DNA from 3 places in the uncultured Haliea sp. genome. Region 3 is predicted to be linked to each of the others. Evidence: predicted binding sites of a transcription regulator. Region 3 holds the regulator's gene; each other region holds the start of a gene.
What was found. Region 3 encodes sigma-54, which starts transcription at its own class of promoters, with help from an activator protein. Its sites were predicted from a motif close to TGGCACANNNNTTGCNNT; they were not measured.

Region 1 (9,885 bases), on a different contig from region 3:
CGAGGGCTGCGGTCTGGCTGCGGGCTGCGATGGCGGAAAGCTCCGCCAGTGTCGCGCGATAGGCAACCACCAGCTCGTTGCGCGCCTCGAAGAAGTAGCGGTAGTAGGCCATGGCGCGCGCCACCGTGTGTGGACTTTCCTGATTGAGCAGCACTTTCACTGTGCCCTGCTGACCCATTTGCCAGGCCGCGCGCAACTCGGTACCTATGCGTACCTGTTGGCTGTCGCGGGCGGCCTCCAGCTCGCTGCTGCGCCGGGCGAGTGAGGCAAGCTCGGCCTCGGTGCTGCGGATGGCGTCGCGGTTGTTGCCGATTGCTGTCTGCAGCTCGCCGAGACGTCTTTCCGCTTCACGGAGCTGCTTCTGTTCGCTGCTCAGCTGGCTGCGCGCCTGGTCCAGCTGCCCGGTCACGGCCTTGATCCGGGCCTGCAATTCGGCGAGACTGGCGCGCGCCTGCGCTTCGTCATCCTGCGGCGAGGCGGGCATGGCCAGTGGCAGGCAGAGCAGGGCGATGCCCAGCAACAGGCCTGCACGATGCTGGCGCAGGCGAGGCATGGCTAATCCTGGCAGCGCGCCAGGCTGTGCCCGGTCATTTCCGCGGGTTGCGGTAGCCCCATCAGGCACAGCAGGCTGGGTGCGATATCGGCGAGAATACCGCCGGCGGGATCCAGTTCACAGTCCCGCTGCCCGATATACACCAGCGGTACCTGCTCAGTGGTGTGCTGCGTATGCAGCTGGCCGGATTCGTAGTCGACCATCTGCTCGCAGTTGCCGTGGTCCGCGGTGATCAGAGCCTGGCCGCCCACCTCCAGCAAGGCCGCTTCCACCCTGCCCAGACAGGCGTCCAGGGCTTCCACGGCGCGTACCGCGGCGGCAAAAATACCGGTGTGGCCGACCATGTCGCCGTTGGCGTAGTTGCAGACAATCAGGTCGTAGCGGCCACTGTGGATGGCCTCAACCAGTTTGTCGGTGACTTCCGGGGCACTCATTTCGGGTTGCAGGTCATAGGTGGCGACGTCTGGTGAGGGCACCATGATGCGCTCCTCGCCCGGGAATGTGTCCTCCCGTCCGCCACTGAAGAAAAACGTGACGTGAGCATATTTCTCGGTTTCAGCGATGCGCAGCTGGGTTTTGCCCTGATCCGCCAGGTATTCGCCCAGCACGTTGTTCAGGTGCTCCGGCGGGAAGGCGCAGGGTGCGTTGATATCTGCCGCGTACTCAGTGGTGGTGACGAAACCAGCGAGTTTCGGCACCGCGCCACGTTCGAAACTGTTGAACGCCGGGTCGGTGAAGGCGCGGGTGAGCTGGCGCGCGCGGTCAGAGCGGAAGTTCATGAACAACACGCAGTCGCCATCGCATATGGCGCCACTGGGGTCACCCTCGGCGCCGACTGCGGTGGGCAGCACGAACTCGTCATTTTCATCACGGGCATAGGCGGCCGCGAGGGCGGCCCGCGCGGTGTCGGCGTGGTGCGCTGCGGTGCCGGTTGTCAGCAGCTGCCAGGCTTGCTCAATGCGCTCCCAGCGGTTGTCGCGGTCCATGGCGTAGTAGCGCCCCACGATGCTTGCCACACGGCCACAGCCGAGCTCGGCAAACAGTGCCTCGGCTTTGGCCAGAGACGCGTCGGCGCTGCGCGGGGGTGTGTCGCGTCCGTCCAGGAATGCGTGCAGATACACCTGGCTCGCCCCGCGCGCCGCGGCCAGGCGCACGGCGGCAAGTATCTGGTCCTCGTGGCTGTGCACACCGCCGGGGGACAGCAGGCCGAGTACATGCACCGCGCCGCCGCCGGTGGCTGCGGCGTCGATCGCCTGCGTATAGGCAGGGTTGTTGTTGAAGCTGCCATCGGCGATGGCCTGGTCGATGCGTGTGATGTTCTGGTAGATAACCCGGCCGGAGCCGAGGCTCATGTGGCCAACCTCTGAGTTGCCCATTTGCCCTGCGGGCAGCCCGACATCCAGCCCCGAACCAGACACCAGCGTATGCGGCGCCTCGCTCCAGAGCCGGTCCCACACCGGGGTGTTGGCCTGCACAATCGCGTTGTCGCGGGCCTCTTCGCGGTGGCCCCAGCCGTCCAGGATGATCAGTACGGTGGGCTGCTTGCGGGGGTTGCTCATGCTCGATCCAATGCTCCGGTGGTGGCGAAAAGCCGGGGGGCTGCCATTCTACCCTGTCGCTGGGGGAATCGCATCGCCCGCTGGGCAGGCTGGTTGCCGCAGGGCTTAGCCTGTATACTTGCGGCCTTTTCTGCAGCCCTCCCGCCGGCGCTTTGCCAATGTGTGCCCGGGGTGGCCTCCGAACAGTTTCTCACAGGTGAGCGCACAACACGGTTATGGCCCTGTTTATCGAATTTTTCATACAGCAGTGGGTGCTGTTTGCCGCATTGCTGGCGGTGGTCGTCATGCTGGTGATGCACGAGGCACGCAAGTCCGGTCCGGCCCTGACGCCACAGCAGGCCATTACCCTGGTGAACGCGGAAGAGGGCGTTTTCGTTGACCTGCGCGATGCCGCGGAGTTCAAAAGCGGGCACATCGTCGATGCGCTGAACATTCCCGCGGCCAAACTGCCTGCCCGCATGGACGAACTGGCCAAGTATCGCCAGCGCCCGGTCATCCTGGTCTGCAAGATGGGACAGACAGCTGGCCCTGCGGGTAAACAGCTCAAGGCCGCCGGCTATGAAAAGGTCTACAAGATGGGTGGCGGTATGCTGGAGTGGAGTAACCTGCAGCTGCCCACGGTCAAGTAGGTCGCGCTCGTGACGGCTCCGGTAACCCTGTACACCACGCGCTTCTGCCCCTATTGCGTGCGAGCGCGCAGGCTGCTGGCCGACAAGGGCGTAGAGTTTCTGGACATTCCGGTCGATGGTGACCGCGCAAAGCGCGCCGAGATGGAGCGCCTCAGCGGTCGCCATACGGTGCCGCAGATATGGGTCGGCGACGTGCATGTCGGCGGCTGCGACGAGCTGGTGGCGCTGGAGCGCCAGGGCCGTCTCGATTCCCTATTGGCCCAGGCGCAACAGGCGCCCGGCCGCTAACACAACCTGATGGAGGACGGCTCAATGGCCGATGAACAAGCAACAGCAGCAGGCGCCGCACAAGAACCGGCGCAACAGCAGTTTGTTTTGCAGCGCATCTACAACAAGGATCTGTCGTTCGAGTCGCCTGCCAGCCCGGGCGTGTTTCGCAAGCAGTGGCAGCCCAAGGTGAATGTCGACCTCAACACCAAGAGCGATGCCATTGACGAGAACGGCAATTACGAAGTGGTGCTGACCATTACGGTGACTGCCAAGATGGAAGACGAAACAGCCTTCCTGGTTGAAATCCAGCAGGCGGGCATCTTCCTGATCAAGGGCTTCGACGGCGAGAATCTGCGCCGCGTACTGGCCACGGCGGCGCCGAACATCCTCTTCCCCTACGCCCGTGAGAATATCGACTCCCTGTGTGTGAAGGGCGGCTTTCCCCCGGTCATGCTTGCGCCGGTGAACTTCGATGGCCTGTATATGCAGGCGCTGGCGCGCTCACAGGAGCAGGGCCAGGCACCGGCCGCTGCCGCTGGCACCGAGCACTAGTCTGCTACCCGGCCGCGCCTGTCCGGCGCCGGTCGGCTGCGCACGCCCCGCCGTTCACGCCAGCCCGGGAAAGCCGAGCTGGCGCAAGCCTTCGTAACACAGAATGGCAGCCGCATTGCTCAGGTTGAGGCTGCGGCTGTCGGCCTGCATGGGAATTCTCAAGACCTGCTCCGCCGGCAATGCATCCAGCAGCGCCTGCGGCAGACCGCGCGTTTCCGGGCCCAATAGAATCGCGTCGCCACGGCGGAAGTCTGCCCTGTGGTGTGGCGTGGTGCCCCGGGTGCTGACAGCCAGCAGGCGCGAGTGTGGCAGGCTGCTGCGCAGTGCTTCCAGTGAGGCATGCACCTTCACGTTGGCGAACTCCCGGTAGTCCAGGCCGGCGCGGCGCAGGCGGCGGTCGTCCAGCTCGAACCCCAGTGGTTCAATCAGGTGCAGTTGGCAGCCGGTGTTGGCGCACAGGCGGATGATATTGCCGGTGTTCGGGGGAATTTCCGGTTCGTACAGGACGATGTTCAGCATGCACGCAGTATGCCGTCCCTCAGTCGCTCATATCCAGATCTTTCATTTTGCGGGTGAGCGTATTGCGACCCCAGCCCAGGAGCTCCGCGGCATCGCGCTTGCGGCCCTGGGTTTGCGCCAGCGCCACTTCAATCATGGCCCGCTCGAACATGGGTACCGCCTGGCGCAGAATGTGGTGCTTGCCCTGCTGCAGTTCCTTGCGCGCCCACTGGCCCAGTTGCTCGTTCCATTGCGAGGAGCCGCCGCCCGCCGCGGGCGCCGCCACCTTGCCCAGTTCCGGAGGCAGGTCGCGCAGGTGAATCTCACGCCCGGAGGCCATGACGGTCAGCCAGCGACAGGTGTTTTCCAGCTGCCGCACGTTGCCGGGCCAGGACAGCGCGGTAAGAAAGCGCTCGGTCTCCGGCAGCAGCAGCTTCGGCTCACCGCCCAGTTCCTCGGCGGCCTTGCGAAAGAAGAATTTCATCAGCCGCGGGATGTCCTCCCGCCGCTCCGCCAGCTTGGGTATGTGGATACGGATCACGTTCAGGCGGTGGAACAGGTCTTCGCGAAAGTCGCCGCGCTGTACCCGCTCTTCCAGGTCCTGGTGGGTCGCGGCGATGATGCGCACATCGACCTTGACTGAGGTATGCCCCCCCACGCGGTAGAACTCGCCGTCGGCGAGCACCCGCAACAGGCGCGTTTGCGTTTCCGCTGGCATGTCGCCAATTTCGTCAAGAAACAGCGTGCCGCCGTTGGCCTGCTCGAACCGGCCTTCGCGCTTGCTGTTGGCACCGGTGAAGGCGCCCTTTTCATGGCCAAACAGCTCGGATTCCATCAGGTCCCGGGGTATCGCCGCCATGTTCAGGGCAATGAAGGGGCGCTGGGCCCGCGGGCTGTGGCGATGCAGGGCCCGGGCCACCAGCTCCTTGCCGGTACCGGATTCGCCGTTGATCAGCACGGTGATGTTGCTCTGTGCCAGTCGCCCGATGGCGCGGAAAACCTCCTGCATGGCCGGGGCTTCGCCGATGATCTCGGTGTCCGGCAGGGCTTCGGGCAGGGTCATTTCCCCGCGCTTCTCCCGCGCCTGTGCCAGTGCGCGCTCGGTGATCGCCACCACTTCGTCAATGTCGAAGGGCTTCGGCAGGTACTCAAATGCGCCGCGCTGGTAGGAGGCGACAGCGCTCTCCAGGTCGGAATGGGCGGTGGTGATGATGACAGGCAGTTCCGGGTGCTGATCGTTGATGCGCGTCAGCAGGTCCAGGCCGTCGATACCGGGCATACGTATGTCGCTGATGATGACGTCCGGCTGCTCGGAAAGCATGCGCTCGATCAGCTGGTCGCCATCGGAAAAGCTCTCGTTGTCGATACCGGCCTGGCTGAGCGCGCGTTCCAGCACCCAGCGGATAGAGCTGTCATCATCCACGACCCAGACTTTAGCGTGTCTCTGCATGGCTCTGTTCCATTGGTAAATAAAGGGTAAAACGGGTGTTACCCGGTTCGCTGGCACACTCCAGCAGGCCGCCGTGGCGGTTGATGATGGACTGCGCTATGGACAGTCCCAGCCCGGTGCCGTCCGGGCGTCCGGTCACCATGGGCACAAAAATGGCCTGCTGCAGGTCTGCCGGAATACCGGGGCCGTTGTCGATGATATCGACGCGGCATACCAGGCGGTGTCGCCGACCACTGATCGTGAACTGCCGCTGCGAGCGGGTGCGCAGAAGAATGCTGCACGCTTCCGGCGACGCCGCCGCCTGCAGGGCATTGCGCATGATGTTCAGCACCGCCTGGATGAGCTGTGCGCGATCTACCGGCAGCGGCGGGAGGCTGGGGTCGTAGTCGCGGTTGATGGTGACAGCGTTATTCACCTCGGCCGAGATGAGGTTGCGCACATGCTCAATGATTTCGTGGATATTCACCGGCTCTATCGCCAGCCGCTGGTTGGGGCCAAGCAGGCGATCCACCAGGTCGCGCAGGCGGTCCGCCTCGCGGATGATAATACGGGTGTACTCTGCGAGTTCTTCGTTGGGCAGTTCCTTGGCCAGCAGCTGGGCCGCCCCCCGCACGCCACCCAGCGGGTTCTTGATCTCATGCGCCAGACCACGGATCACCGCACGGGTCGTTTCCTGCGCGTGCAGCATGCTTTCTTCCCGGCTGATCCGCTGCAGCCGGTCAATAGGAATCAGCTCCAGCAGCAGGCTATCGCCCTGTTCGCCGTGCAGCACGGTGACAATCAGGTCGATTTGTACTTCCTGGCCGGTGTGTGTGACCAGTAGCATGCCCCGCCGGGCCAGGGTGGCGCGGTTGGCCCGGGCCTGCTTCAGGGTTTGCAGCAATTCGCCCGCCTGCTGCACCAGCTGGCTGACATCGACCCCCATGGCCCGTGTGGCCGAGGCCTCCAGCAGCACCTCCGCCGCCGAGTTGATTGCCGTGACGCGCAGCTGTGCGTCCAAAGCGATCACGCCGGTGCTGATGTGGTCCAGAATGTCGGGTTTCTGCTGCATGCCTGCCCCATGATTGACCGCCTGAGCGCGGTACGCCTGTTGGCAAAGCAAGAATAACGCCAACTTGGCCTTTAGGGGCTGCCCTTCACCAACCTGTCAGTAAAACAGGGATTTTTATAGGTAGTGAGTGCTTACTTTAAAGGCGAAAATGGCAAGCTTTCGCGATTCCGGGCAGGTTGTCGAAGCGTTTTCCAGCCACCACCGGTCATTCGCACCAATATAGTGCACGGTGGCTCTGGCGCTGTCCAGTGTGGGGCTAATTGCGGTTCTGGATATTGTAGGGTCGCATGACCTGGACGTGTACCGATGGGGAGCGCGCGACTTCGGCGCCACTGGCACCAAGGCGCACCACCGTGAGGTCGTGACCACCGCGCAACACATTGGTCAGGGCCCAGCGTCCGTTCGTCTGGGCATCGCCTACCGGTGCGCCGTCAATCTGCAGCACCAGCTTCTCGCCCGAGCTGAGTGGGGGCTGTGCAGAGGCCTCCACAGTAAAGTCACCCTGCCCCATGGGTATCACGGTCTGGTCTGCCGGCGAGGTGATCGTCACCGTCCGCGCTACGGCTGGCTCCGCCTCCGGGGCGATATCGCGCGGCGCGGGCGCACTGCTCATGTCGGGCGCTGGCTGCGTGTTCAGGCGGCGCAGGGTCACTTCTTCACGGGCGGTGCCTTCAGCGGGTGGTTTGTCGGTAAACACCACGTTGCCCTGGGCATCTGTGGATTTGTAGATAGGCTGACTGGCCTGGGTGGCCACAGGCAACAGCAGCGATAACAGCAGCAGTAGACGGATCATGCCCGATAGCCTCCGGCGCGGCGATTCCCCATAACCTTAGCAGAAAAAGCGTTGGTGCCCTATCCCCGGGGCGGGGTGCTGCGGGCATAAAAAAGGCCCGCACGTGGCGGGCCTGGAAACAGCGTTCCGCAGCTTACACGGAGTAGTACATGTCGAACTCGACCGGGTGTGTGGTCATGTTCAGGCGCTCGATGTCGGCCGCCTTCAGGTCGATGTAGCCATCAATCATGTCGTCGGTGAACACGCCGCCTGCGGTCAGGAAGCCACGGTCCTCATCGAGTGACTTCAGCGCTTCGCTCAGGCTGGAGCACACGGTGGGGATGGCCTTGCCTTCCTCGGGCGGCAGGTCGTACAGGTCCTTGTCGGCGGCATCGCCGGGGTGGATCTTGTTCTGGATGCCGTCGAGGCCCGCCATCAGCAGTGCGGCAAAGGCCAGGTAGGGGTTGGCAGCCGGGTCGGGGAAGCGCACTTCCACGCGCTTGCCCTTGGGGCTCGCAACGTAGGGAATGCGGATCGACGCGGAGCGGTTGCGGGCTGAATAGGCCAGCATCACAGGTGCCTCAAAGCCGGGCACCAGGCGCTTGTAGGAGTTGGTCGCCGGGTTGGTGAAGGCGTTCAGCGCCTTGGCGTGCTTGATGACACCACCGATGTAGTACAGCGCGGTTTCTGACAGCCCGGAGTACCCGTCGCCGGCAAAGGTGTTTACGCCGTCCTTGGAGATGGACATGTGCACGTGCATGCCGGAACCGTTGTCACCGACCAGTGGCTTGGGCATGAAGGTGGCGGTTTTGCCGTAGGCGTGCGCCACGTTGTGCACGCAGTACTTGAGGATCTGTACTTCGTCTGCTTTCTTGACCAGGGTGTTGAACTTGACGCCGATTTCACACTGTCCGGCAGTGCCCACTTCGTGGTGGTGTACCTCGACGCCCAGGCCCATTTGCTCCATGGCGGTGCACATGGCTGCGCGGATGTCGTGCAGCGAATCTACCGGAGGAACCGGGAAGTAGCCGCCTTTCACGCGCGGACGGTGGCCGGTGTTGCCGTCTTCCTGGTGCAGGTTGGACGACCAGGCGGCCTCGGAGGAGCTGATGGCGTAGCCGGCGCCAGAGATATCAGCGTGCCACTTGATGTCATCGAAGACGAAGAACTCGGGCTCAGGGCCGAAGAAGGCGGTGTCGCCAATACCGGTGGTCTGCAGGTATTCCTGGGCGCGACGTGCAACGGACCGCGGGTCGCGCTCGTAGCCTTGCATGGTGCTTGGCTCGACGATGTCACAACGCAGGATAACGGTGGTGTCATCGGTGAAGGGATCCAGCACCGCAGTGCTGTCGTCCGGCATCAGGATCATGTCTGACTCGTTGATGCCCTTCCAGCCGGCGATGGAGGAACCATCGAACATCTGGCCGTCTTCGAAGAAATCTTCGTCCACGGAGCTGGCGGGCAGGGTGACGTGCTGTTCCTTGCCTTTGGTGTCCGTGAAGCGCAGGTCGACCCATTTTGCTTCGCTATTCTTGATCAGGTTCAGAGTATGCTCTGACATTGGATGTCCTCCATGGGGTGTAAAGTCGTGCCACAGTCTTCGGCGCAGTGCGTGTTCCTGGTGCGGCGGTTGCTTGCGAGCGCTCCGTCAGCGGCCAGCGAATCTTGGCAGGATTCCTAACAGCAAAACCCATGCCAAGATTCCAGGGGGCCTAACTCCCTGTTTTGCAGCAGTTTATCACCGCCCGTGCAGTGGCGCCCCATCGCCGTGCTCTATTTTGATGCGTCAGTGCTTTATTTTGGTGCACGACGGGCGCGTGGCGACATTCTGCCGCCAACGCTGCCGGCGCCCGCCTGTAGCCGCTGCTGCCTGATCTGGCGCGAATACCGCATTATCACCGGAAACGGGCGCTCCGCTCACTGCGGTGCTGGGGTATAATCCGCCGCCTTTTTTGCTGCCGGGCCCCCGGACTGAGGAACTCCCTTGATTGAGAAGCTTCGCAACATCGCCATTATTGCCCACGTTGACCACGGCAAGACCACGCTCGTGGACTGCCTGCTGAATCAGTCGGGAACCCTTGACCGTCGCTCCGAAGGGGCAGAGCGTATCATGGACTCCAATGACCAGGAGCGGGAGCGCGGTATCACCATTCTGGCCAAGAATACGGCGATCCGCTGGAACGACTACCGGATCAACATCGTGGACACCCCCGGACACGCCGACTTCGGCGGTGAGGTGGAGCGCGTACTGTCCATGGTGGACTCTGTGCTCCTGTTGGTAGACGCGGTTGACGGCCCTATGCCGCAAACCCGTTTCGTGACCTCCAAGGCCTTCGAGCAGGGCCTGAACCCCATCGTGGTCATCAACAAGGTGGATCGTCCGGGCGCACGCCCCGACTGGGTGGTCGACCAGGTGTTTGACCTGTTTGATCGGCTCGGCGCCACCGACGAGCAGCTCGACTTCCCCATCGTCTATGCCTCCGCCATCCAGGGCATTGCCGGCCTTGATCACGAGGCCATGGCAGACGACATGCAGCCGCTGTTCCAGACC
Region 2 (9,885 bases), on a different contig from region 3:
GGCCGAGGCCAGGCCGTCTCCAGCGCGCAGCAAACCGTCCGGGCCCTTGTCGATCTGATCGGCCGGCGGGTTGACCAGCTTGATGCGGTCCAGCACCGCCACGGCATTGATCTGTTCGCCCAGCGGCACGATCGACACGGTACCGTCGGAGCCCACGGTGAGCGAGCTGAACGGCGGCAGGGCAATCGGCCCGCGTTCACCGAGTACCGGCTGTCCGCCACCGTTGACCAGCTGGCCGAACTCATCCACCCGCAGGTCGCCGCGCCGCGTGAGGGCTTCCGTGCCGTCCGGCGCCTGCACCGCGATCCAGCCCTCGCCGACCAGCGCGACATCGAGATCGCGACCGGTCTGCTCCAGGCTGCCGGGCGCCAGGTCGGTGCCCTTGTGCTTCTCGATCGTGTACACGCGGCTGGCAGCACCCACGCCGTCGAGGTAGCGGCTTTCCGCGCTCACCAGGTCCGCCTTGAACCCGGGCGTCGCGGCGTTGGCCAGGTTGTGGCTGTTGGCGGCCTGCGCCAGCATCATTTCCTGGGCGCCGGAGGCGGCGATGTAGACGAAGTGATCCATCAGCTACGCTCGGCGCCGATCAACGCAGGTTGATCACGGTCTGGGTGACCGCGTCTTCCGCCTGAATCACCTGCGCATTGGCCTGGAAGTTGCGCTGGGCAATGATCAGGTCAACGAGCTGCGCGGTAATCTCCACGTTGGACTCCTCCAGTGCCGCCGACTGGATAACCCCGAGCCCCGAGGTGCCGGGGGCGCCGACGTTGGAGGGACCGGAAGCAAAGGTCTCCACCCAGTTGGTGTCGCCGATGGGCTGCAGGCCATTGGGGTTGTTGAAGTTGGCCAGCGCAATCTGCGCCAGGGCGCGCGACTCACCGTTGGTGAAGCGGGCGAAGGCGATACCGGTGGAGTCAATCTCCAGCCCGCGCAGCTGGCCCGCGGCAAAGCCGTCCTGGATCACGCTGCTCACGGCAAAGGGTGTGCCGAACTGCGTGGTATCAGAGAGGGACACGGTGATGTCCTGCGGGTCGGCGCCGGTGCCCACACCCGCCGCGTTCAGGGGCTGCCAACCGGTGATGTTCACTTCCACCGGCAGCGTCAGCGGGTCGAACTGGCCGTTGGACTGGAAGGTCAGCGTGTCCGGCCCGGAAGTGGTCACGCCGTCTACCAGTGAGTGTACTTCCCACTGGTTAGGTGTGGCGGTCTTGACGAAATACAGGCTCAACACGTGGGGGTTCCCGAGGCCGTCATACACCGTGGTCGAGGTGGTGGCGTTGAAGGAGCTGGGGTCCGGCGAGGTGGGCGGCAGGGCGAAGGCGTCGAAGGGGCCACCAAACGGTACGTTGGGCGGCACTTCGCGCGAGTCGAGGTTGGAGGTCAGGTCAACAAGGCCCGTGGGGTTGGGGTCCAGCAGCGAGGTGTCGATCTGGATGTCGCCCAGCTGGCCGGTCACGTCACCCACCGAGTTCACCTGGAAACCCTGCAGGCGGGAACCCGCGTTGCTGACGACGAAGCCCTCGCGATCCACCTTGAAGTTGCCCGCGCGGGTGTATTGCAGCGCGCCGTCGACGCTGAGCTGGAAGAAACCGCCGCCGCTGATGGCGAGGTCCAGGGCGTTGTCGGTGAAGCTGATGTTGCCCTGGCCGAACTCCTGCGTCACCGCCGACAGGCTCACCCCCTTGCCGATGGCATTGCCCCCGGCACCGAGCAGGCTGGTGGCGAAGACATCGGCGAACTCTGCGCGCGACGTCTTGTAGCCCACCGTGGAGGCGTTGGCGATATTGTTACTGATGACATTGAGGTCTGCACTTGCAGCGTTAATGCCCGAAATTGCGGTATCAAAGGCCATTGTCTCTCTCCTGGCTCAACAAACGGTGTCGCGCGGTCCCGGCGGGCCCGACGCTGTTACAAAATACTCTTGATCGTATTCATGCCCACGGTCTGGCCATTGGCCAGGTTGAGGGCCACATCACCGGTGCCGGCAGCGATGGCCACCGACTCCACGCGCTGGTGGGCGTAAACCGGCACCGTGGTGGACACGCCGCCGACCAGGGCTTCCACCGAGACGCGATACTGGCCGGCCTCCAGCTGTGCCCCGCTGCCATCACGGCCGTCCCACTGCACGCGGAAATCCGAGCTCACACCGGGCGGCAGCGCCGCGCTGTAGACCAGGCGCCCACTCATATCCTGGATGAACAGGGTTGCCGAGGTGGCGTTGCCGGTGAAGGCCACCGTGGCATCCAGCGCCAGCGCGGGGTCGTCGCCCTCCTCCGCAGTGCCTTCCACGGGCCGCAACAGGCCGACGTTGCCTTCGGTGACCACATCGCGGCCCACCAGGTTGGCCGCCTGCAGGGCCTGGCTACCGGTCAGCGCCGAGGCCAGGCCACCGAAACCGGTGTTCAGCTCCTGAATACCCGACACCGTGCCAAACTGTGCGAGCTGGCCCATGAAATCCATGTTGTCCAGCGGCTTGGTGGGATCCTGGTTTTTCAGCTGGGCGACCATGAGGGTCAGGAACGCTTCGGAGCCCATGTCCTCAACGGAATTGGCCTGTCGCGGTGCCGCTTCCGGTTGCGGAAACAGCTCATTGATGCCGGCGAGCGTGGTCATCGGTGTTGTCCTCGTTGATTATCGGCCCAGCGTGATGGTGCGCTGGATAAGCTGTTTGGCGGTGTTCATGGCCTCGATGCTGCTCTGGTAGGAGCGCGAAGCCGATATCATGTTGGCCATTTCATCCACCGGATTGATATTGGAACGGTAGATGTAGCCCTCCTCATTGGCCAGCGGGTGGGATGGCGAAAACTCCTGCCGCGGGGGCAGCTGCGACTCAACGATCTCCGCAACGCGTACGCCGGCGGCACCCTCGGCGTCACCGAGGCCGTCCTGCAGCAGGGTTTCAAACACGGGATAGCGCGCTTGATACGCCCCCTCCGGCGTGCTGCTGACCACCTGTGAATTGGCCAGATTGCTGGAAATCGTGTTGAGGCGCACGCTCTGCGCTTCCAGGGCCGAGGCCGATACCGCCATGATGTTGAACAGGCTCATGCTCATTCGCCCCGTATCGCGCGCTGGGTGGACTTGATGCGGCTGTCCAGAATCGTCAGGCTGGCCTGGTAGCGAATGGCGTTGTCCATGAACTCCGCATGCTCGCGCTGGGCCTCTACGGTATTGCCGTCCAGCGCTGGCTGGCTGGGTACGCGGTACAGCAGGGGCTGTTCATTCGCCGCCCCCATGCCGCCGTTGGCATCCAGATGACTGGCATGCGTGCGCCGCAGCCCGCCAGCGGTCGCCGCCTGCATGGCGGCGGCAAAGTCGATGTCACGGGCCTTGTAGCCGGGGGTGTCCTGGTTCGCCAGGTTTGCCGCTATCAACTCCAGGCGCTGGGCACGCAGCGCCATCGCCTGTCCACTCGTTCCAAAAACCCGGTCAGTAAAACTCATGTCGGTCGCTCCTTCTCGCTGCCTACTCACAGCACGCACGGGAAACCTAATCAGGAACCGTGCCAACCGTAAAATAGTGTTTTATTACAATGGGTTAAGGAATTTCTGAGCGGATTTCAGGGGGCGACCGGAAGCCCGATTGCCGCTCCGGCGGCAAGAATTGCCGCCCCACCACACGGCGGCCGCGTTATCCGCGACTGGCATGGTTCCTGCTTCGAAACACCTTGACGACCTGTTTGGGAGGCTTCATGTCAATTTTCCGGCGCACCGGGTTGCGCCTGCTGCTCCTGGCCCTGCACCTGCCGGCGATCTTCGCCGCGGGCGCGCGGGCCGAGATACTCCATCCGCTGGAGGACGTGGTGGCGGCCGCCAGCGCCGAGGCAACCGCGGCGGCACGGGCGCAGGGCTACACTGACCTTGAGGTGAGTGCACGCCCCCTGGACTCCCGGCTGCGCCTGCAGGCCTGCGGTGAACCGCTGGAGACATTCAGCAACGCCAACGCGAGCGTACTGGGACCGGTGAGTGTCGGGGTGCGCTGTGCGCAGCCCAGTGCCTGGACGCTGTATGTGCGCCTGGACGTCAGCACCCGCGGCACTCTCCCCGTACTGACTGACAACCTGCCCCGCGGCAGCATCATCAGCGAACGTGACCTCACCCTGGTGGAACGCACCATAACCAGTGCCACCGATGCGGTGATCATGGACCCGCAGCAGGCCATCGGCATGGAGCTTATCCGGCCGGCCAGCGCGGGTTCCCCGCTGCGGCATAGCCAGCTGCGCCCACCGCAGCTGATCTCCCGCGGCCAGACCGTCACCCTGATCGCCGGGGGCGAGGGCCTGCAGGTCACCATGCAGGGACGCGCCATGGCCAACGCCGCGGCGGGTGACCGCCTGCTGGTCACCAACCTTGCCTCCGGGCGCCGGGTCGAGGGCATCGTCAACGCCGACGGCAGTGTGCGCATACCATGAACACGGCGCGGCGATGCTTGTGCTAAACTTTTCCGTCCGGCTGCCGCTAACCTGCTTGAGGCACCCTTACGTGCCAGCCATTCACTGACTGCGTGAACCGACATGGACCCAATTGACAACAATGCCAACATCAAACCGTCGCGTACCGGCGGGGATGCACGCACCAGCACGGTGGACCAGGCCGGACGCAGTAGCCAGGCCAGTGCCGGCAAGCCGGTGGTGGAGGCAGATGCGGTCACCATCACGCGCATGGCGGAAGACATGCTGCAACTGGAAACACAGTTGGCCAGCGTGCCCGATGCCAATATGGAGCGCGTGGAGCAGCTGCGCGCTGCGATCAGCGATGGCAGCTACCGGGTCGACCTGGAGCGGATTGTGAGCAACCTGCTGCAGGCCGAACAGGATCTGTCCTGAACGTGACGCCCGGTGAACAACTGGCGCTGGCCCTGCGCGCCGAAATCACCGCCCTGGAAACCGTACTCGCCCAACTCGACGCTGAACAGCAGGCACTGCGTGCCGGTGATGCCCAACGCATTGAAGCCTGCACCCGCGCCAAAGACGCCGCCTTGAAGCAGCTCGCCGGCCTGCAGCAACAGCGCCCAACCGCCGCAGCTGATGCCACATTGTCCAGCCAGATCAGCGTGCTCGACAATGCCATCGAAAACCGCGAGTTGCAGGCCCGGTTGATTGCGCTGGGTGAACGCTGCGCCGAGCTCAACGCCAGCAATGGCGTACTCATCGGGCGCCTGACCGAACACACCCGCAGCGCGCTGCGTGTGCTGCGCCAGCAGGACGGCGACCCCCGGCTATACTCGGGTACCGGAGCCGCCGACAGCGCGAGTGACAGCCAGAGCCTCGGCAAGGCCTGAAGCAGCGGGCCTGCAAACGTCAAATTATTGACTCCGGGCCGGCGGTGTTTTGCCGCTCCCCGAGTGATCCGTGGTTTTTTGCCCTGCATCGTGCAAATATTGTCGCCTAACTTCGCAAATTTTCGCCTATCTACACCTAATTTCCATTTAAACTGGTTGGCACGCCCTTTGCTTTAACAAGCTCGATGGACCTTCACTCGAGCATCGATGCCATGACCGACAGATCACCCTTCACCCTCGTCAGTGACCGCGCTGCCAACCTGGCGCCGTCCGTTGCCGCAACCGTGGCATCACCGCTGGGTGAACGCGATGCAGCCGACCAGCTGCTGGGACTGTTTGATCTGCTGCTCGGTGAAGCTGACCAGAACGTACTGCTGGAGCGATTCCACAACTGGGCAAATCGCTGCGGGCTGGCCGACAGCGTCGGCTTCACTGACGCCGATGACGAGCTGGCGGTTGTCCTGGGTGAACAACGCCATCATCGCGCGCTTTATCAACTGGATATCGATGGCAGCACACTGGGAGCGGTGACCCTGTCCCGCCGCCAGCGCTACAGCGAGCCTGAGCTGACGCTGCTGGAACGGGCCCTGGGCGGCCTGGCGCGTGCCCTGCGACTCGCCCGGCAACTGGCCAGGGCGCAGACTACCGCCATGCACGACGGGCTCACCGGCCTGCTCAACCGCCGCGCCATGGATGAGCGCCTGACCCAGGAGCTGCTGCTGTCCAAACGCCACAGCAGCGCGCTGTCGCTGATGATCATCGACATCGACCACTTCAAGGACATCAATGACCAGTTGGGTCACCTGGTGGGGGATGAGGTGCTGCGTCGCCTGGCCCAGGCCTTCCGCGCCTGCGTGCGCGAGTCGGACCTGCTGTTTCGCCTCGGCGGCGACGAATTCGCCATCCTGCTGCCCCGCACCGGACTCAGCGGCGCGGCAGATGTGGCGCGCAAGATCCGCGAAACCGTCGAGCACGTCACCGTGGAACTGGCCGCCAAGGCGGGTGGGGTATTGCCTCGCGTGAGCATCGGCGTGGCCGACCTGCTTCCCGGCGATGATGACAAGGCGCTGCTGCAGCGCGCGGACACCCACCTCTACCACGCCAAGGCACAGGGCCGGGGGCGCGTGTGCATCAGCGTCTGAGCGGACGTCGGCGCAGTCGCCGGGCCACGGCCGGCTCCGGCAACCTCTGGCTGCGCAGTGATCTGCGCGCCCCCGCCGCACCGCAGCCGCAGGGGCGGCGCGAGCCCGGTAGATTCACGCGCCCCCCCGTACGCAGCTGGATGACCTGGACGCTGTTTGGTGCCCTGCTGGTCACCACCGCCGCCGCGGGCCACGGCTTCCTGGCGACAGAACCGGTGGTGCCGTCGGTGGCGCGCACCGTGGCGCCCATCGGCGAGACAGCGCAGGTCCCGTTACCGCAGTCGATCGCCAACACGGCAAGTACACTACCTGCGCTGTACGCGCTTGAGGACACCCAGCAGCAGTTGATTACACAAGTCGAGGAGATCCAGGCAGCAAACCGCGCGCTGCTCAGCCGACTCGAATCACTGCAGGCGGCGCTGGCACCGGAAAACCCCGATACCGCTGCCCGCTAGTTCGGGTCACTGCGCCCCACCCAGAGACGCCCGAGACCATAGCGGTCCTCCAATACTGCGGCTAGGGCCCGCGCCTGCTGCTGGGACTCCAGCCCCACAATCCGCACCCGGAAGAGATCCTGACCGGAGACGGTTGCCGCCTGGATCACGACCGAGCCCTGATCGACCTGCAACCGCCCTGCCCAGCGCTCGGCAATACTGCGCTGCACGTAGGATCCGAAATTCACGAACCAGTCACCGTTCACCGCAGGTGTGGCGGACTCTGGAGATGCATCCTGTGGGGGTGCCGCGCTCTCCGGCACCGGCGGGGGCACCGCGGCCGGGGCAGGTGCCGCGGCCGCACCCTCCGCCTCCGCCAGAGGCTGTGCCAGGCCAGCCTCCAGCTGCTCAATCATTGCCGACAGCTCGCGGTTTTCAGCCCGCAGCTGGCTGAGGTCGCGCTCCAGCCGGGCGTTGCCCTCTGCCACATCACGGGCGAGACGCTCCTGCAGCAGCAGGTCCTCCCGCGACACCACGTCCGCGCGCCGCTGCTCAAGCGCCATGAATTCGGCCCTCAGCGCCTCGCGCTCCTGCACCAGATAGCCGTAGACGACGGCGCCGATCACGAGCGTGGCGGCAAACAGCGCCCAGGACAGTGTCCGCGGACTCGGTACGCGGCGCGGCGCGGCCACGAAGGGCTCGGGTTCCGGCTCGGGTTCCGGCTCGGGTTCCGGTTCGGGTTCGGGTTCGGGTTCGGGTTCGGGTTCGGGTTCGGGTTCGGGTTCCGGTTCCGGCGCGGGTTCGGGTTCCGGTTCGGGCTGGGGCGGGGGCTGTATCACCCAGGTGTCGGGGTCGTAGCCGCGCTCCGCGGCCTCGATGGCGGATACAGGCGCTTTGCGCGAACGGGGCTCCCAGTCGCGGTCAACCAGCGAGGCGGGAACAAGGTCGTCGTCCCGGTCGACATAGCTGCCGCCGGCTGCGAACTTCGACCATTTATTGCCGCTTCCCGCCACCCCGCATCCTCATCACGGTATCCTGCGGCCTAGGAGACACTATCCGGCACGTCGGCGCAATGCTCAGTCCGGGGCATGGGCGCCGCGGGGGCGCCCGGCACGCGGCACTTGAGGGTTAGAAGAATTTACGCAGGGTGATACCCACCGTACGCGGCTGGTTGTTGCGGTAGGCCAACCGGGCGCGCCCGCCGCGTTCGCGGTCAAAGGACAACTGGGCGTTCTCATCGGTGACGTTATTCACGTAAAACACCGCCTCGAAGGTTTCCCAGACAATCCCCGCACTGAGATTGAGCTGCTCGTAGGCGTCCAGTTCCAGGTCAACCGCCGTCACCTCGTTACCCGTTGCACCACCGAATGGCAGACCGGAGACAAAGTTCCCTGCGCCGTCCACCTGGTCACTGGGTTGGGTGAAGCGATCACCCACGTGCTGCAGCACCGCGGACACATACATTTCATCCGAACCGAAGGCCTCGACCGGGAACGTATACGTCGCTGACGCCGACACCTGGATTTCCGGCACCGAGGCCAGGCGGTTGCCGTCCTCGACACCACCCAGCACATTCCCTGCGCTGTCAACAACGGTGGAGTCGAACTCGGCCTCCAGTATGCTGCCCGAGAGCGTCAGCATCAGCAGCTCCATGGGATAGGCCACCAGCTCCCACTCCACGCCCAGGGTGTGCGCTTCCGGCACGTTGAAGCTGATGCGCGACGAGCAGGAGCCGGCATCCAGGGTCACCTGCAGGTCCTCGATATCGGTGTAGAACAGCGCGGCATTGAAACGCACTTTCTCGAATTCACTCTTGAACCCCAACTCGTAGTTCCAGAGCGTCTCATCCTCATAGGACTGGAAGCTGCCGAAGGTCTGCAGGTCGCCAGCATCGCACAGGGGCACGTTCAGGGGATCGTTGACCCCACCCAGCCGGAAGCCCTGTGATGCCTGTGCATTCACGGTCATTTCGTCGCTGACATCGTAGCTGACCATGACGCGGGGATTGAAGCCGTCGGAAGACGTGGCGTCCACCTGATCGTCACCATTGGAGAACAGCCCCCCCGTGGTGAAGCGGCGCTCTTCCTCGAAGTCGTAGTAACGCCCGCCGAGGGTCAGGCTGAGGCGATCGGTAACGTCGAAGCTGGCCTCACCAAACAGCGCGGTCTGCTCGATATCGTAGGGCAGATCGGAATTGTACGGCGAATCGGGTCCGTAGCCGTTGCTGACCGCTGCGGCTGTGCCGGCACCCAGCACCTGATCAGTCACCGCATCGTAACCCGGGGTCGGCAAACGCTGCGCGTAGGTGCGCTCGACGTCGGAATAGAAACCGCCGAACACCCAGTTGAAGGGGCCATCGCTGTTCGAGGCGAAACGCAGCTCATGGGTGACCTGCTGTAAATCGGTGGTGTCGCGCAGGTTGGAAGGCAACAGTACTGCGGGCTCGGGGAAGCCCAGGTCTACCGACACCGAGCCGGACAGCGCGCTCGCGTCCCGACTCGCGAGAATCTCACGGTCGACATAGCTGCCGGCGTAGGTGACGTCCACCGCATCGAGACTCCAGTTGATTACCAGGTCGGCAATCATGGTCTCGTCCTCGAAGGCTTCATCGAGGCGCAGGAACTGCTGGCGCTCGCCGAGCTGCACCGGCGGACGTGTGGTGGTGTAGGGGTTCGCAAACAGGTTGTACACCTCCTCGCGATTGAAGCCGTCGGTCTCGATTTTCTGGAACACAACCCGCGGCGTGATGGTGAGGTTGTCGGTGGGCTGCAGAGCCAGGGCGATGCGGCCACCGTAGCGGCCACCGCCGTTGACGTCCTCTGTGACCGCACCACCCTCACGCAGGGCATCGATCCAACCGCCGTATTCTGTGCCGTAACCCACCACCCGCAGCGCGGCGCGGTCATTCATGGGGATATTGATCATGCCTTTGACATGACCGCCCATGTCGCCGTCTTCCACGGTATTGAGATTGGCTTCCACCGAGCCTTCCAGTGTTTCAAAGTCCGGCTGATTGGTGATGAAACGGA
Region 3 (9,885 bases):
GGGGCCGTGCGGGAAGCCGCCGAGTGGCTGTTGCAGGCACGCGGGCAGTGGGACGACCTGCTCACAGAGTTCCGCTGATGGAGCGACGCAGGCGTCCATGGCTTCTCGCGGCGGTGCTGGTCGGCGTAGTGGCGTGCTACCTGGGCATCACGGGCGGTGGTCCGCTGGAGCGCAGACCCGTGGCGCAACAGGCAGATATTGTACAGACCTATCTGCTAGACTCGCGCAGCCTGACCTATGCGGAAGACGGTAACCTCGCCCATGTCATGGAGGCCGTGCGTGTGGAACATCGGGGTGACGATGAGGTCTCAGATCTGGAGCAGCCAAGGTTCTACTCGCATGACGGCAACAACCAGACCTGGTCGGCCAGTGCCACGCGCGGCCGGCTCAAGCACCGGACTGGCATACTGATATTGCGCAAAGACGTGGTGCTGACTGATGACAAGGCCGGGGGTGTTCTGGAAACCAGCGCCATGACCCTCAACCTGAAACAGCGCACCGCAAGGTCCAAGGTCCCGGTCAGGGTGACCCAGGGCAACAATGTACTTACCGCCGACGGGATGTTCGCAGACCTGAAGCGCCAAACCATACGCCTGATGCCCGGCGTGGAGGGGATCTATGTTCCGGAAGGCTCCTGAGGGGAGTCGCATTGGCCCACGTGCACTCAGCATCGGGCTTGCGGTGATCAGCCTGCTGCTGGCCAGCGCCACACAGGCGCTGCCCAGCGACCGCGAGCAGCCAATTCGAATCAGTGCTGATCAGGCCTTGCGCGATGAGCGCGAGGGCTTTACCGAATACACGGGAAACGTGCGTCTGCAACAGGGCAGCCTGCAGATCCAGGCCAACAAGCTCACCATCTTCCATGGCCGAGAGGCCGCTGACCGCATCGTGGCGGAAGGCAGCCCGGCGCGTATGCAGCAGCAGCCGGCGGCCGACAAGGCGGTTATTCACGCAGCAGCGCTCAGCATCGAGTATTTCAAATCCCAGGAGCGGGTGAAACTCAGCCGCGAAGCGCGGATTGAGCAGGACGGCTCGATTGTTACCGGCAATACCATCGATTATTTCATGGCGGAGCAGCGGGTCAGGGCCGACGCCGGTCGGCGCGAGGACGGCGGCCGGGTCGAGGTCGTCATCCCCGCCGAGGTGCTGGAAGGCGACGAACAAGAGGCGCAGCGTGGCGCAACTCAGGGCGAGTAACCTGGCCAAGGCCTACCGGGGTCGCAAGGTGGTCATCGACGTCTCGCTGGAGATTTCCAGTGGGCAGGTGGTCGGTCTGCTGGGCCCCAACGGGGCAGGTAAAACCACCTGCTTCTACATGGTGGTTGGCATTATCACGGCAGACGCCGGGCGCATCGAACTGAATGGCGAAGATATCACGTCACTGGCGATGCACGACCGGGCGCGCCGCGGGCTTGGCTACCTGCCCCAGGAGGCCTCCATTTTCCGCAAGCTGAGCGTGCAGGACAACCTGCTCGCGATTCTCGAAACGCGGCCCGACCTGGGCAAGGCCGAGCGACTGGCACACTGCGACCGGCTGCTGGAGGAGTTCCACCTGACTCACCTGCGCACCAGCCTCGGCCAGGCACTGTCCGGAGGCGAGCGGCGCCGCGTGGAAATCGCCCGCGCACTGGCGACCGAGCCCGACTTCATCCTGCTTGACGAACCCTTCGCCGGCGTGGACCCGATCTCGGTTTCCGATATCAAGGACATCATCATTCATCTGCGCAAGCGCGGCATAGGCGTGTTGATCACAGACCACAACGTCCGCGAAACCCTCGACATCTGCGAGCGTGCCTACATCGTCGGCGAGGGGCATATCATCGCCGAGGGAAATGCCCAGGAAGTGCTGGAAAACCCCCGCGTGCGCAAGGTCTATCTGGGCGAGCACTTCAGGCTTTGACGCAGGGCCTCACCCCTGCCCCGCGCCTCCACAATCCCGCAAGCAAATTTCGCGCCATTCTGTTGCGCGGCTACCTGCGCCAGCGCTACACTGGCATCACAGCCAACCCGCGGCGGTACCCGGGATGAATCCAGTACGTTGATGAAACAGTCGCTTCAACTCAAGCTTGGCCAACAGCTGACAATGACGCCGCAGCTGCAACAGGCCATCAAGCTGCTGCAGCTGAGCACCCTGGATTTGCAGCAGGAGATCCAGCAGGCGCTGGACAGTAACCCACTGCTGGAACTTGCCGAGGACGACTACGACGCCGAGGCTGAAGCCCGCGCGCTGGCGACCGAGAACAGCCAGTCCACCGGAGAAGCCACTCCGGAACAGGCAGAGCGCGACGTCGCCGCTAGCGCTGACGAATGGCAAACCGACACCCTCCCCGATGAACTCCCTGTCGACACCCAGTGGGATGACCTGCTGCCCTCCTCCTCGGCCCCCGCGAGCCAGGGAGAGGATGGGTTTGACGGCGATTTTGACGCGCGCAACAACGCCCGCGACAGTCTGCAGGACCAGCTGCTCTGGCAACTGAACCTCACTCGCCTGTCGGACACTGATCGCATCATCGCCATGGCCATTATCGATGCGACCGACGCCAACGGACGCCTGCAGAGCAGTATCGAGGATATCCATGAGTCGCTGACGCCGGATCTGGACATCGACCTCGACGAGGTCGTGGCGGTGCTGCACTGCCTGCAGCAGTTTGAGCCGGCCGGTGTCTGTACACGCGACCTGCAGGAATGCCTGCTTGTGCAGCTGCAACAGCTTCCCCCGGGTACGCCCTGCGTGGAACAGGCTCGGCTGATGATCAGCCGGCACATGGCACAACTGGGCAGCGGCGACTACAAGCAGATCATGCGTCGCATGCGCCTCAGCGAAGCCCAGCTGAAAGAGGTGCTGGACCTGATCCGCACCCTGGATCCAAACCCGGGGCAGAGCGTTGGCGAAGACACCACGGAGTATGTGGTGCCTGATGTTTTCGTGAGCAAGCGCAACGGCCGCTGGGTGGTCGAGCTCAACCCTGACATTGCGCCCAAGCTGCGCATCAATGACAGCTATGCCAGCCTGATACGTCGCGCCGACAGCAGTGCCGACAACACCTTCCTGAAGGACAACCTGCAGGAAGCCCGCTGGTTCCTGAAAAGCCTGCACAGCCGCAACGAAACACTGATGAAAGTGGCGAGCAAGATCGTGGAACACCAGCGCAATTTCCTTGAGTATGGCGAAGAGGCCATGAAGCCGTTGGTGCTGCATGACATTGCGGACGCCATCGAGATGCACGAATCGACCATATCCCGCGCCACAACACGCAAGTACATGCACACGCCGAGGGGTATTTTCGAACTGAAATATTTCTTCTCCAGCCACGTGGGCACCACTGAAGGTGGCGAGGCCTCTTCCACCGCGATCAAGGCGCTGATTCGCAAGCTGGTGGCGGCGGAAAACCCGCGCAAACCGCTCAGCGACAGCAAGATTGCCGCCGTGCTGGAGGAGCAGGGTCTGCAGGTGGCGCGCCGCACGGTGGCGAAATATCGCGAGATGTTGATGATCCCGCCCTCCAATGAGCGCAAGAGATTGGTCTAGACTATCAGTGTACTGCCCGGCAGTACGTGGTCAGGTTGCCGCCGGCAGAGCGCGGCACACCGGTTCCGGGCGACAAGCCCGGCTTTCATGAGAAGAAGGAGTCAGGTATGCAATTGAACGTCAGCGGACACCACGTAGAGGTTACCCATGCGCTGCGTGAATATGTGGAGAGTAAGTTCGAGCGCCTGCAGCGACATTTCGACCAGATAACCAATACCGAAGTCACCCTGATTGTGGAAAAAATGGTGCAGAAGGCCGAGGCCAACGTGCACATTTCAGGCGCGGACATCTTTGCCGCAGCGGAGTCAGAGGACATGTATGCAGCGATTGACGCACTGGCCGACAAGCTCGACCGCCAGCTCATCAAACACAAGGAAAAGGCGCGAGCCCGTTAGGAACTTTCATGCACGTTCTTTCTGAACTGCTGACGCCGGGGCGCACGGTCTGCCGTGCCCCCGGCAGCAGTAAAAAAAGGCTCTTTGAAACGCTGGCCAGTGTGGTCAGCGACACCAGTCCGGAGCTTGCCGAGGCGGATATCTTCGCCCAGCTCATCGCGCGCGAGCGCCTGGGCAGTACCGGTCTGGGTGCCGGTATTGCCATCCCGCATTGCCGCATCGCCAATTGCAGTCAGCCCATCGGCTGCCTGGTCACACTGGAGGAGCCGATTGACTTTGACGCACCGGACGACCTGCCGGTGGATATCCTGTTTGTGCTTCTGGTGCCTGAAGAGGCCCACCAGGCCCACCTCGACATACTGGCGCGCATCGCCCGCCTGTTCAGCCAGTCCAGCTTCTGCGACGCATTGCGCGATGCCCCCGACAGTGCCACGCTGTTCCGGCGGGCGACCGAGTGGCAGGCCTGACCCGCGCCATGCACCTGGTGATCATTTCAGGCCGCTCCGGGTCGGGCAAAAGTACCGCCCTGCATCAGCTGGAGGACGAGGGCTTTTACTGTATCGACAACCTCCCTGCCGCCCTGCTGCCCGCCCTGGTCGATGAGGCCAGCCGCCCGGGATTTGAGCATTTCCGCGGCGCCGCGGTGTGCATTGATGCACGCAATGCCTGGCGCAATCTCGAGGACTTCAACGCCATCGTCGACGCGTTACCGGACAGTGTGAACAGCGAGATCCTGTTTCTGGACGCGCAGGACAGCGTGCTCATCAAGCGCTTCAGCGAAACCCGGCGCAAACACCCCCTGAGTGGCGAACAGATGCCTTTGGCAGAAGCCATCGAGCGCGAGCGCGAGTTGCTTGAACCCATCGCCAGCGCCGCCGCGCTGGTACTGGACACCAGCCAGCTGACCATCTACGAACTGCGGGATGCCGTACGGCAGCGACTGATCGGCGAGAGCTCGGGCAGCATGTCAGTGCTGATCCAGTCCTTTGGCTTCAAACGCGGCGTGCCCACGGATGCCGACCTGGTGTTCGACGTGCGCATGCTGCCCAACCCCCACTGGGTGAAAGAACTGCGTCTGCAGAATGGACTGGACACGGAAGTGCAGGACTTCCTCGAAGCACAGCCGATGACCGGCGAGCTGTTCGAGAGCATTTGTGACTACCTGGATCGCTGGCTGCCGCAGTACCGGGACAGCAACCGCAGCTACATGACGGTGGCGATCGGTTGTACCGGTGGTCAACATCGGTCAGTATATCTTGCGGCCAGGCTCTACCGGCACTACAAGGAGCGGTACCCGCAGGTTCATATTCGCCACCGGGAACTGCAGTAACCGTGATTCAAGCGCAACTCACCATCATCAACAAACTCGGCTTGCATGCACGCGCCGCCGCCAAGTTCGTGAGCTGTACTGCGGCCTACAGCAGCACTGTACGGGCGGGCCGCAATGGCGAGATGGTCGACGGCAAAAGCATCATGTCCATCATGATGCTGGCGGCAGGGCAAGGCACCGTGCTCGACATCGAGGTCGATGGCCACGACGAGGAAGCTGCCCTGGAGGCATTGCGCACGCTGGTCGAAAACCGGTTTGATGAAGGTGAATAGGTCACACTGACCCCCCGCCACATTGTTACGCCCGGCGCTTTGCCGGATAATCTGCGCTGCATTGCCACCAGCACCTTTTCCGCGGACCCGTAAGCCATGGCGCAGCCCTCATCATCACAGGCAAGACTCGAACGCCTGTCCCAGGCACTGGGGAGTGGCACGTTCGCTGACGTCAAACGCATGCTCAATGGACTGCCTGCTGCCGATGTCGCCCACCTGCTGGAGTCTTCGCCGCCCAAATTCCGCCACATCCTGTGGCAGATGGTGGAACTGGAGAACGAAGGCGACGTCATCAATGAGCTCGGCGACGAGCTCCGGGTGCATTTCCTCAGCGACATGGATGCGGCGGAAGTCGCGCAGATTACCGAACACCTGCAGGACGACGACCTCGCCGACATCCTGCAACAGCTCCCGGACCGGATAACGCGCGAAGTTCTCGACTCGATGGACCACCGGGACCGCGCCCGCCTGGAACAGGTCATGAACTATCCGGACGACACTGCCGGCGGCCTGATGAGCACGGACACCATCACCATCCGCCCGCCCCTGACGCTGGATGTGGTGCTGCGCTACCTGCGCCGGCACACCGAGATACCCGCCATGACCGACAATCTGATTGTCGTCAATCGCAATGACCAGTTTATCGGCCTGCTGCCGCTAAACACGCTGCTGGTGTCCGACCCCTCGGCCACTGTGCGGGAAATGATGCTCACCGATGTTCCGCCGATTCCCGCCTCCATGCCGGACGATGAAGTGGCGCGCCTGTTCGAGCGCAATGACTGGGTCTCGGCCCCGGTAGTGGACGATGACGGACGTCTGCTCGGCCGTATCACCATTGACGACGTGGTCGACGTGATCCGCGAAGACGCCGATCACTCGCTGACGTCGATGGCGGGCCTGGCAGAAGATACCGACACCTTCGCGCCGGTGCTCAACACCGCGAGCAGGCGTGCCATCTGGCTTGGCATCAACCTGATCACGGCGTTTATTGCCGCCTCGGTCATCAACATCTTTCAGGACACCATCGAAAAAGTGGTGGCGCTGGCGGTACTGATGCCGATCGTGGCCTCAATGGGGGGCATCGCCGGGACCCAGACGCTGACGGTGATGGTGCGCGGTATCGCCCTGGGACAGGTCAGCAAGAACAACGAATCCTGGCTGATCCACCGCGAGGTGGGTGCGGGGATCCTCAACGGCCTGTTGTGGGCCGGCGTGGTGGCGGTCGCCGCCTCCGCCTGGTTCCAGGACTGGACCCTGGGCCTGATCATCGCCCTGGCCATCATCATCAACCTGGTCACCGCCGCGTTTACCGGCGCGGCCCTGCCCCTGCTGCTGAAGCGACTCAAAATCGATCCGGCGCTGGCGGGTGGCGTGGTGCTGACGACGGTCACTGACGTGGTCGGCTTCTTTTCATTCCTCGGCCTGGCGACCTGGTTCTATGCCTGATTACACCCCCCCCGATGAGCACGACGAATTCGAGCCGCCCAGTAAAAGCGAGCTGAAGCGACGCATGACCGCACTGCAGAACCTGGGCGAAGCGCTCACCGCGCTCAGCGACAAGCAGTTGCAGAAGGTGCCGATCGAAGATACTCGCCTGCTGGAAGCCATCGCCGAGGCCCAGCGCATCACATCGAACAGCGCCCGGCGCCGCCACCTGCAGTTCATTGGCAAACTCATGCGCGACATTGATGCCGAGCCGATCGCAGCCGCGCTGAGCGCCATGCATCAGGAGCAGCACCGTGCCGCCGCCCACTTCCAGGGGCTGGAAGCGCTGCGAGACCGCCTCCTCGATGAGGGCCCGGAGGTGATTGGCGACGTTGTCGAGCGCTGGCCCGATACCGACCGTCAACACCTGCGCAATTTGCTGCTGCAAGCCCAACGTGAACAGAAACGGGGGCAGGCACCGGCGGCTGCGCGCAAGCTGTTTCGCTATTTGCGCGAGCTGGCGTCCGCGGCCGGCGATGGCGAAGGCGATGGCGATGCGCTGGATGCAGCAGCAGACGACGCCGACGAATCCTGAGCGACCTCGCCCGGCGCCGGCACAGCTTCCACAGGCGCAGTGCCATCGCTGGTGTCAAATATCCGGTCCAGCCGCACCTCCGGTTCCTGCCAGGTGCCGGAAATACCATAGACCGCACTGGATAACTGGGACACCTGTTTTTCGAACAGTTTGCTGACCACGAACACCCCCGCGGCAACCGGTAGCCCGGCTGTGAGGGCGGCAACCCAGGGCAGGTTATTCGCCACCGGCAGTGTCGCAACCAGCTCTCCATCCAGCGAGCGGGAGGCAATCTCCGAACTGCCACTGAAGCGGAAGCTGGAGCCAGCGCCGGATACCGCCAGCTGCGGCACACGAATCATTCCAGCCTGGAGTTGCAACTCCCCATCCATGCTGTCGAAGGGAATACCCGATTCAAACCACTGGGTCAGGCTGAGGCGCTGCACGATGTCCGCCAGATTGAGAATGCTTACCACACGCAGCGCGCCAGAGGCGCCCGCCGATGCATTCAGGAAGCGACCCTCATCCAGCGCCAGCGACAAGCGGCCACTGGCACTCGCCAGGGCGAATCGCTGCGGTGCTCCAGGCCACCGCAGATCCACTGCAAAACGGCCCTGCTCCGTTTCGAGGATGGTTTCATAGCCCAGTGCTGCCAGGGTGTCGGCCAGGTCAGCGGCCACCAGATCCATCTTCAGACGGGTTCCCTCGTCGGACCAGGTCAAGCTGGCTTCCGGGTCGGAGGCAATCTGCAGGCCGGCGAGCTCGCCTTGCAGCGCTTGCACATCGAGGGTGCGATCGCCGGGACGCAACACAAACGAGAGCTGACCCAAGGGCCTCCCCCCGCGCAGGACTTGCCCGATAGCGACATCGATATCCGGCCAGTCGTTCACAACACCGGGATCGGGGGACTCTCCGTCGCCCGTAGACAGGCCGGCAAGGTCCAGAGCGTCGATATTAAGCACCAGCCTGGACAGGCGGCTGTCGGCGCGTCCTGCAGCACGCAGCCAGGGCGTTTCCACGCCACCTCGCCAGCCCTGCGCCGTCTGCTGCAGGTTGACCAGCACATCCTGCCAGTCCTGCCCGCGCAGCAGCACGCTATCCACGAGCAGTTGCTCTACCACGAGCTGCGGGCCGCTGGCCGGGTCGACAGCGCCCGGCCGCACGGGCAGCAGCGGTTCCAGGGCGCGCTGCCAGGCATCCACATCCAGCAGCGCCGCGTGCCCGGACAGGCGCACCTGTCCCGGCACCAGCGGTAAAGGCTGATCCTGCAGCGCGAGCGAAGCAGCGTCCAGCCTGCCATCGGCCAGGGCAAGGCGCGCGGCGACACGGTCGCCTGCGCGCAGATCCAGAATCAACGGCTCTTTGCCCAGGGAACTGTCGACCGTGAAATCGAGTGATTCATGCGCTGCCTTACCCCAGGTCTCGGGCAACGCCAGGGCCACGCCCTGCAGGTTCGAGCGCAGCTGCAACTGCGGCGCGGCCCCGGGCACGATATCCAGCGTCGCCGTCACGGGTGCCTCGCCGGTCGCCAGCGCCGGCACGGCGTCACCCAGCCAGTCGCGCAGCGATGCCACTGCGACGTCGCCAGCAACGGAGAGCCTTACACCGCCCTCCGGTGGTGCGGGTTGTGACAGGGACACCGCCAGGGGTCTTCCCCAAAGTCGCGCCGTCATGCCTTCCAGAGCGAATCCGCCGGCGCTGGTATAGCGCAGCGCGCCATTCAGCCCGTCGATCTGCAACCCGCCCGGACGTATGGCCAGCGACGCATCGTCGAGGGCGACATCCAGCGCGACCCCGGCGGACGACTCGGCCTCGCCGAGGGGAAGATCCAGCGCCAGGTCAAGCGTCAGACCACCCTGCGCGGACCACTGCTGCAGCGCGCCCTGCAGGCTCTCATCCAGCGGCGACTGGTTGATGACCCGCAGTCCGTCCGTCGCACTGCCCGCAATGCCGGCGGTGATTGCCAGACGCATTTCCCCTGACGGCGAACGCCAGGTTTCTGCGGACAGCCGGGAGACGGCGGCATCGTAGAGCCGTGCCGCACCTGCCCACACGCTGACCCGTGTGTCATCGATGAGCACGGTACCTTCGGGGACGGACAGCGTGGGCCAGCGCGGGTGGTAGGCCAGTTCGGCATCACGCAATACAAAGAACAGCTGCACGGTCCGGCCCGCCGGTACCTCAGGCCGTAGACTGCCACGCCAGAGAAATCCGCCGGCATCGAGCGCTGCCTGTTGCACACTGCTGTCCAGCCACTGCAACAGGTTCTCGTCGAGGATATATGGCAGGTAACGGCTGCGATACCGGGCATCGGAGTCACGCAAACCCACCAGCAGATCCATTTCAATACCGTTGCGGGT

Region 1: the regulator sigma-54 is predicted to act here: its motif matches at 9,015-9,032, upstream of glnA (glutamate--ammonia ligase).
Region 2: the regulator sigma-54 is predicted to act here: its motif matches at 3,491-3,508, upstream of flgB (flagellar basal body rod protein FlgB).

Annotation. Positions count from the first base shown of each region.
Region 1 covers NZ_CAXBAE010000013.1:31,484-41,368, forward strand. Annotated here, with positions in the region: gene AACZ17_RS14135 (peptidoglycan DD-metalloendopeptidase family protein) at 1-553, opposite strand, end outside; gene gpmI (2,3-bisphosphoglycerate-independent phosphoglycerate mutase) at 556-2,112, opposite strand; gene AACZ17_RS14145 (rhodanese-like domain-containing protein) at 2,328-2,741, shown strand; gene grxC (glutaredoxin 3) at 2,751-3,029, shown strand; gene secB (protein-export chaperone SecB) at 3,054-3,563, shown strand; gene trmL (tRNA (uridine(34)/cytosine(34)/5-carboxymethylaminomethyluridine(34)-2'-O)-methyltransferase TrmL) at 3,618-4,082, opposite strand; gene glnG (nitrogen regulation protein NR(I)) at 4,102-5,511, opposite strand; gene glnL (nitrogen regulation protein NR(II)) at 5,495-6,562, opposite strand; gene AACZ17_RS14175 (DUF4124 domain-containing protein) at 6,819-7,355, opposite strand; gene glnA (glutamate--ammonia ligase) at 7,489-8,895, opposite strand; gene typA (translational GTPase TypA) at 9,319-9,885, shown strand, end outside.
Region 2 covers NZ_CAXBAE010000005.1:119,106-128,990, forward strand. Annotated here, with positions in the region: gene flgF (flagellar basal-body rod protein FlgF) at 1-567, opposite strand, end outside; gene flgE (flagellar hook protein FlgE) at 587-1,852, opposite strand; gene AACZ17_RS08155 (flagellar hook capping FlgD N-terminal domain-containing protein) at 1,909-2,613, opposite strand; gene flgC (flagellar basal body rod protein FlgC) at 2,632-3,048, opposite strand; gene flgB (flagellar basal body rod protein FlgB) at 3,051-3,443, opposite strand; gene flgA (flagellar basal body P-ring formation chaperone FlgA) at 3,692-4,411, shown strand; gene flgM (flagellar biosynthesis anti-sigma factor FlgM) at 4,514-4,825, shown strand; gene AACZ17_RS08180 (flagellar protein FlgN) at 4,828-5,280, shown strand; gene AACZ17_RS08185 (GGDEF domain-containing protein) at 5,493-6,422, shown strand; gene AACZ17_RS08190 (hypothetical protein) at 6,407-6,877, shown strand; gene AACZ17_RS08195 (SPOR domain-containing protein) at 6,874-7,869, opposite strand; gene AACZ17_RS08200 (TonB-dependent receptor) at 7,985-9,885, opposite strand, start outside.
Region 3 covers NZ_CAXBAE010000001.1:480,803-490,687, forward strand. Annotated here, with positions in the region: gene AACZ17_RS02230 (HAD hydrolase family protein) at 1-78, shown strand, start outside; gene lptC (LPS export ABC transporter periplasmic protein LptC) at 78-638, shown strand; gene lptA (lipopolysaccharide transport periplasmic protein LptA) at 619-1,197, shown strand; gene lptB (LPS export ABC transporter ATP-binding protein) at 1,175-1,900, shown strand; gene AACZ17_RS02250 (RNA polymerase factor sigma-54) at 2,042-3,529, shown strand; gene raiA (ribosome-associated translation inhibitor RaiA) at 3,637-3,924, shown strand; gene ptsN (PTS IIA-like nitrogen regulatory protein PtsN) at 3,933-4,391, shown strand; gene rapZ (RNase adapter RapZ) at 4,400-5,254, shown strand; gene AACZ17_RS02270 (HPr family phosphocarrier protein) at 5,257-5,526, shown strand; gene mgtE (magnesium transporter) at 5,623-6,972, shown strand; gene yjgA (ribosome biogenesis factor YjgA) at 6,965-7,546, shown strand; gene AACZ17_RS02285 (YhdP family protein) at 7,456-9,885, opposite strand, start outside.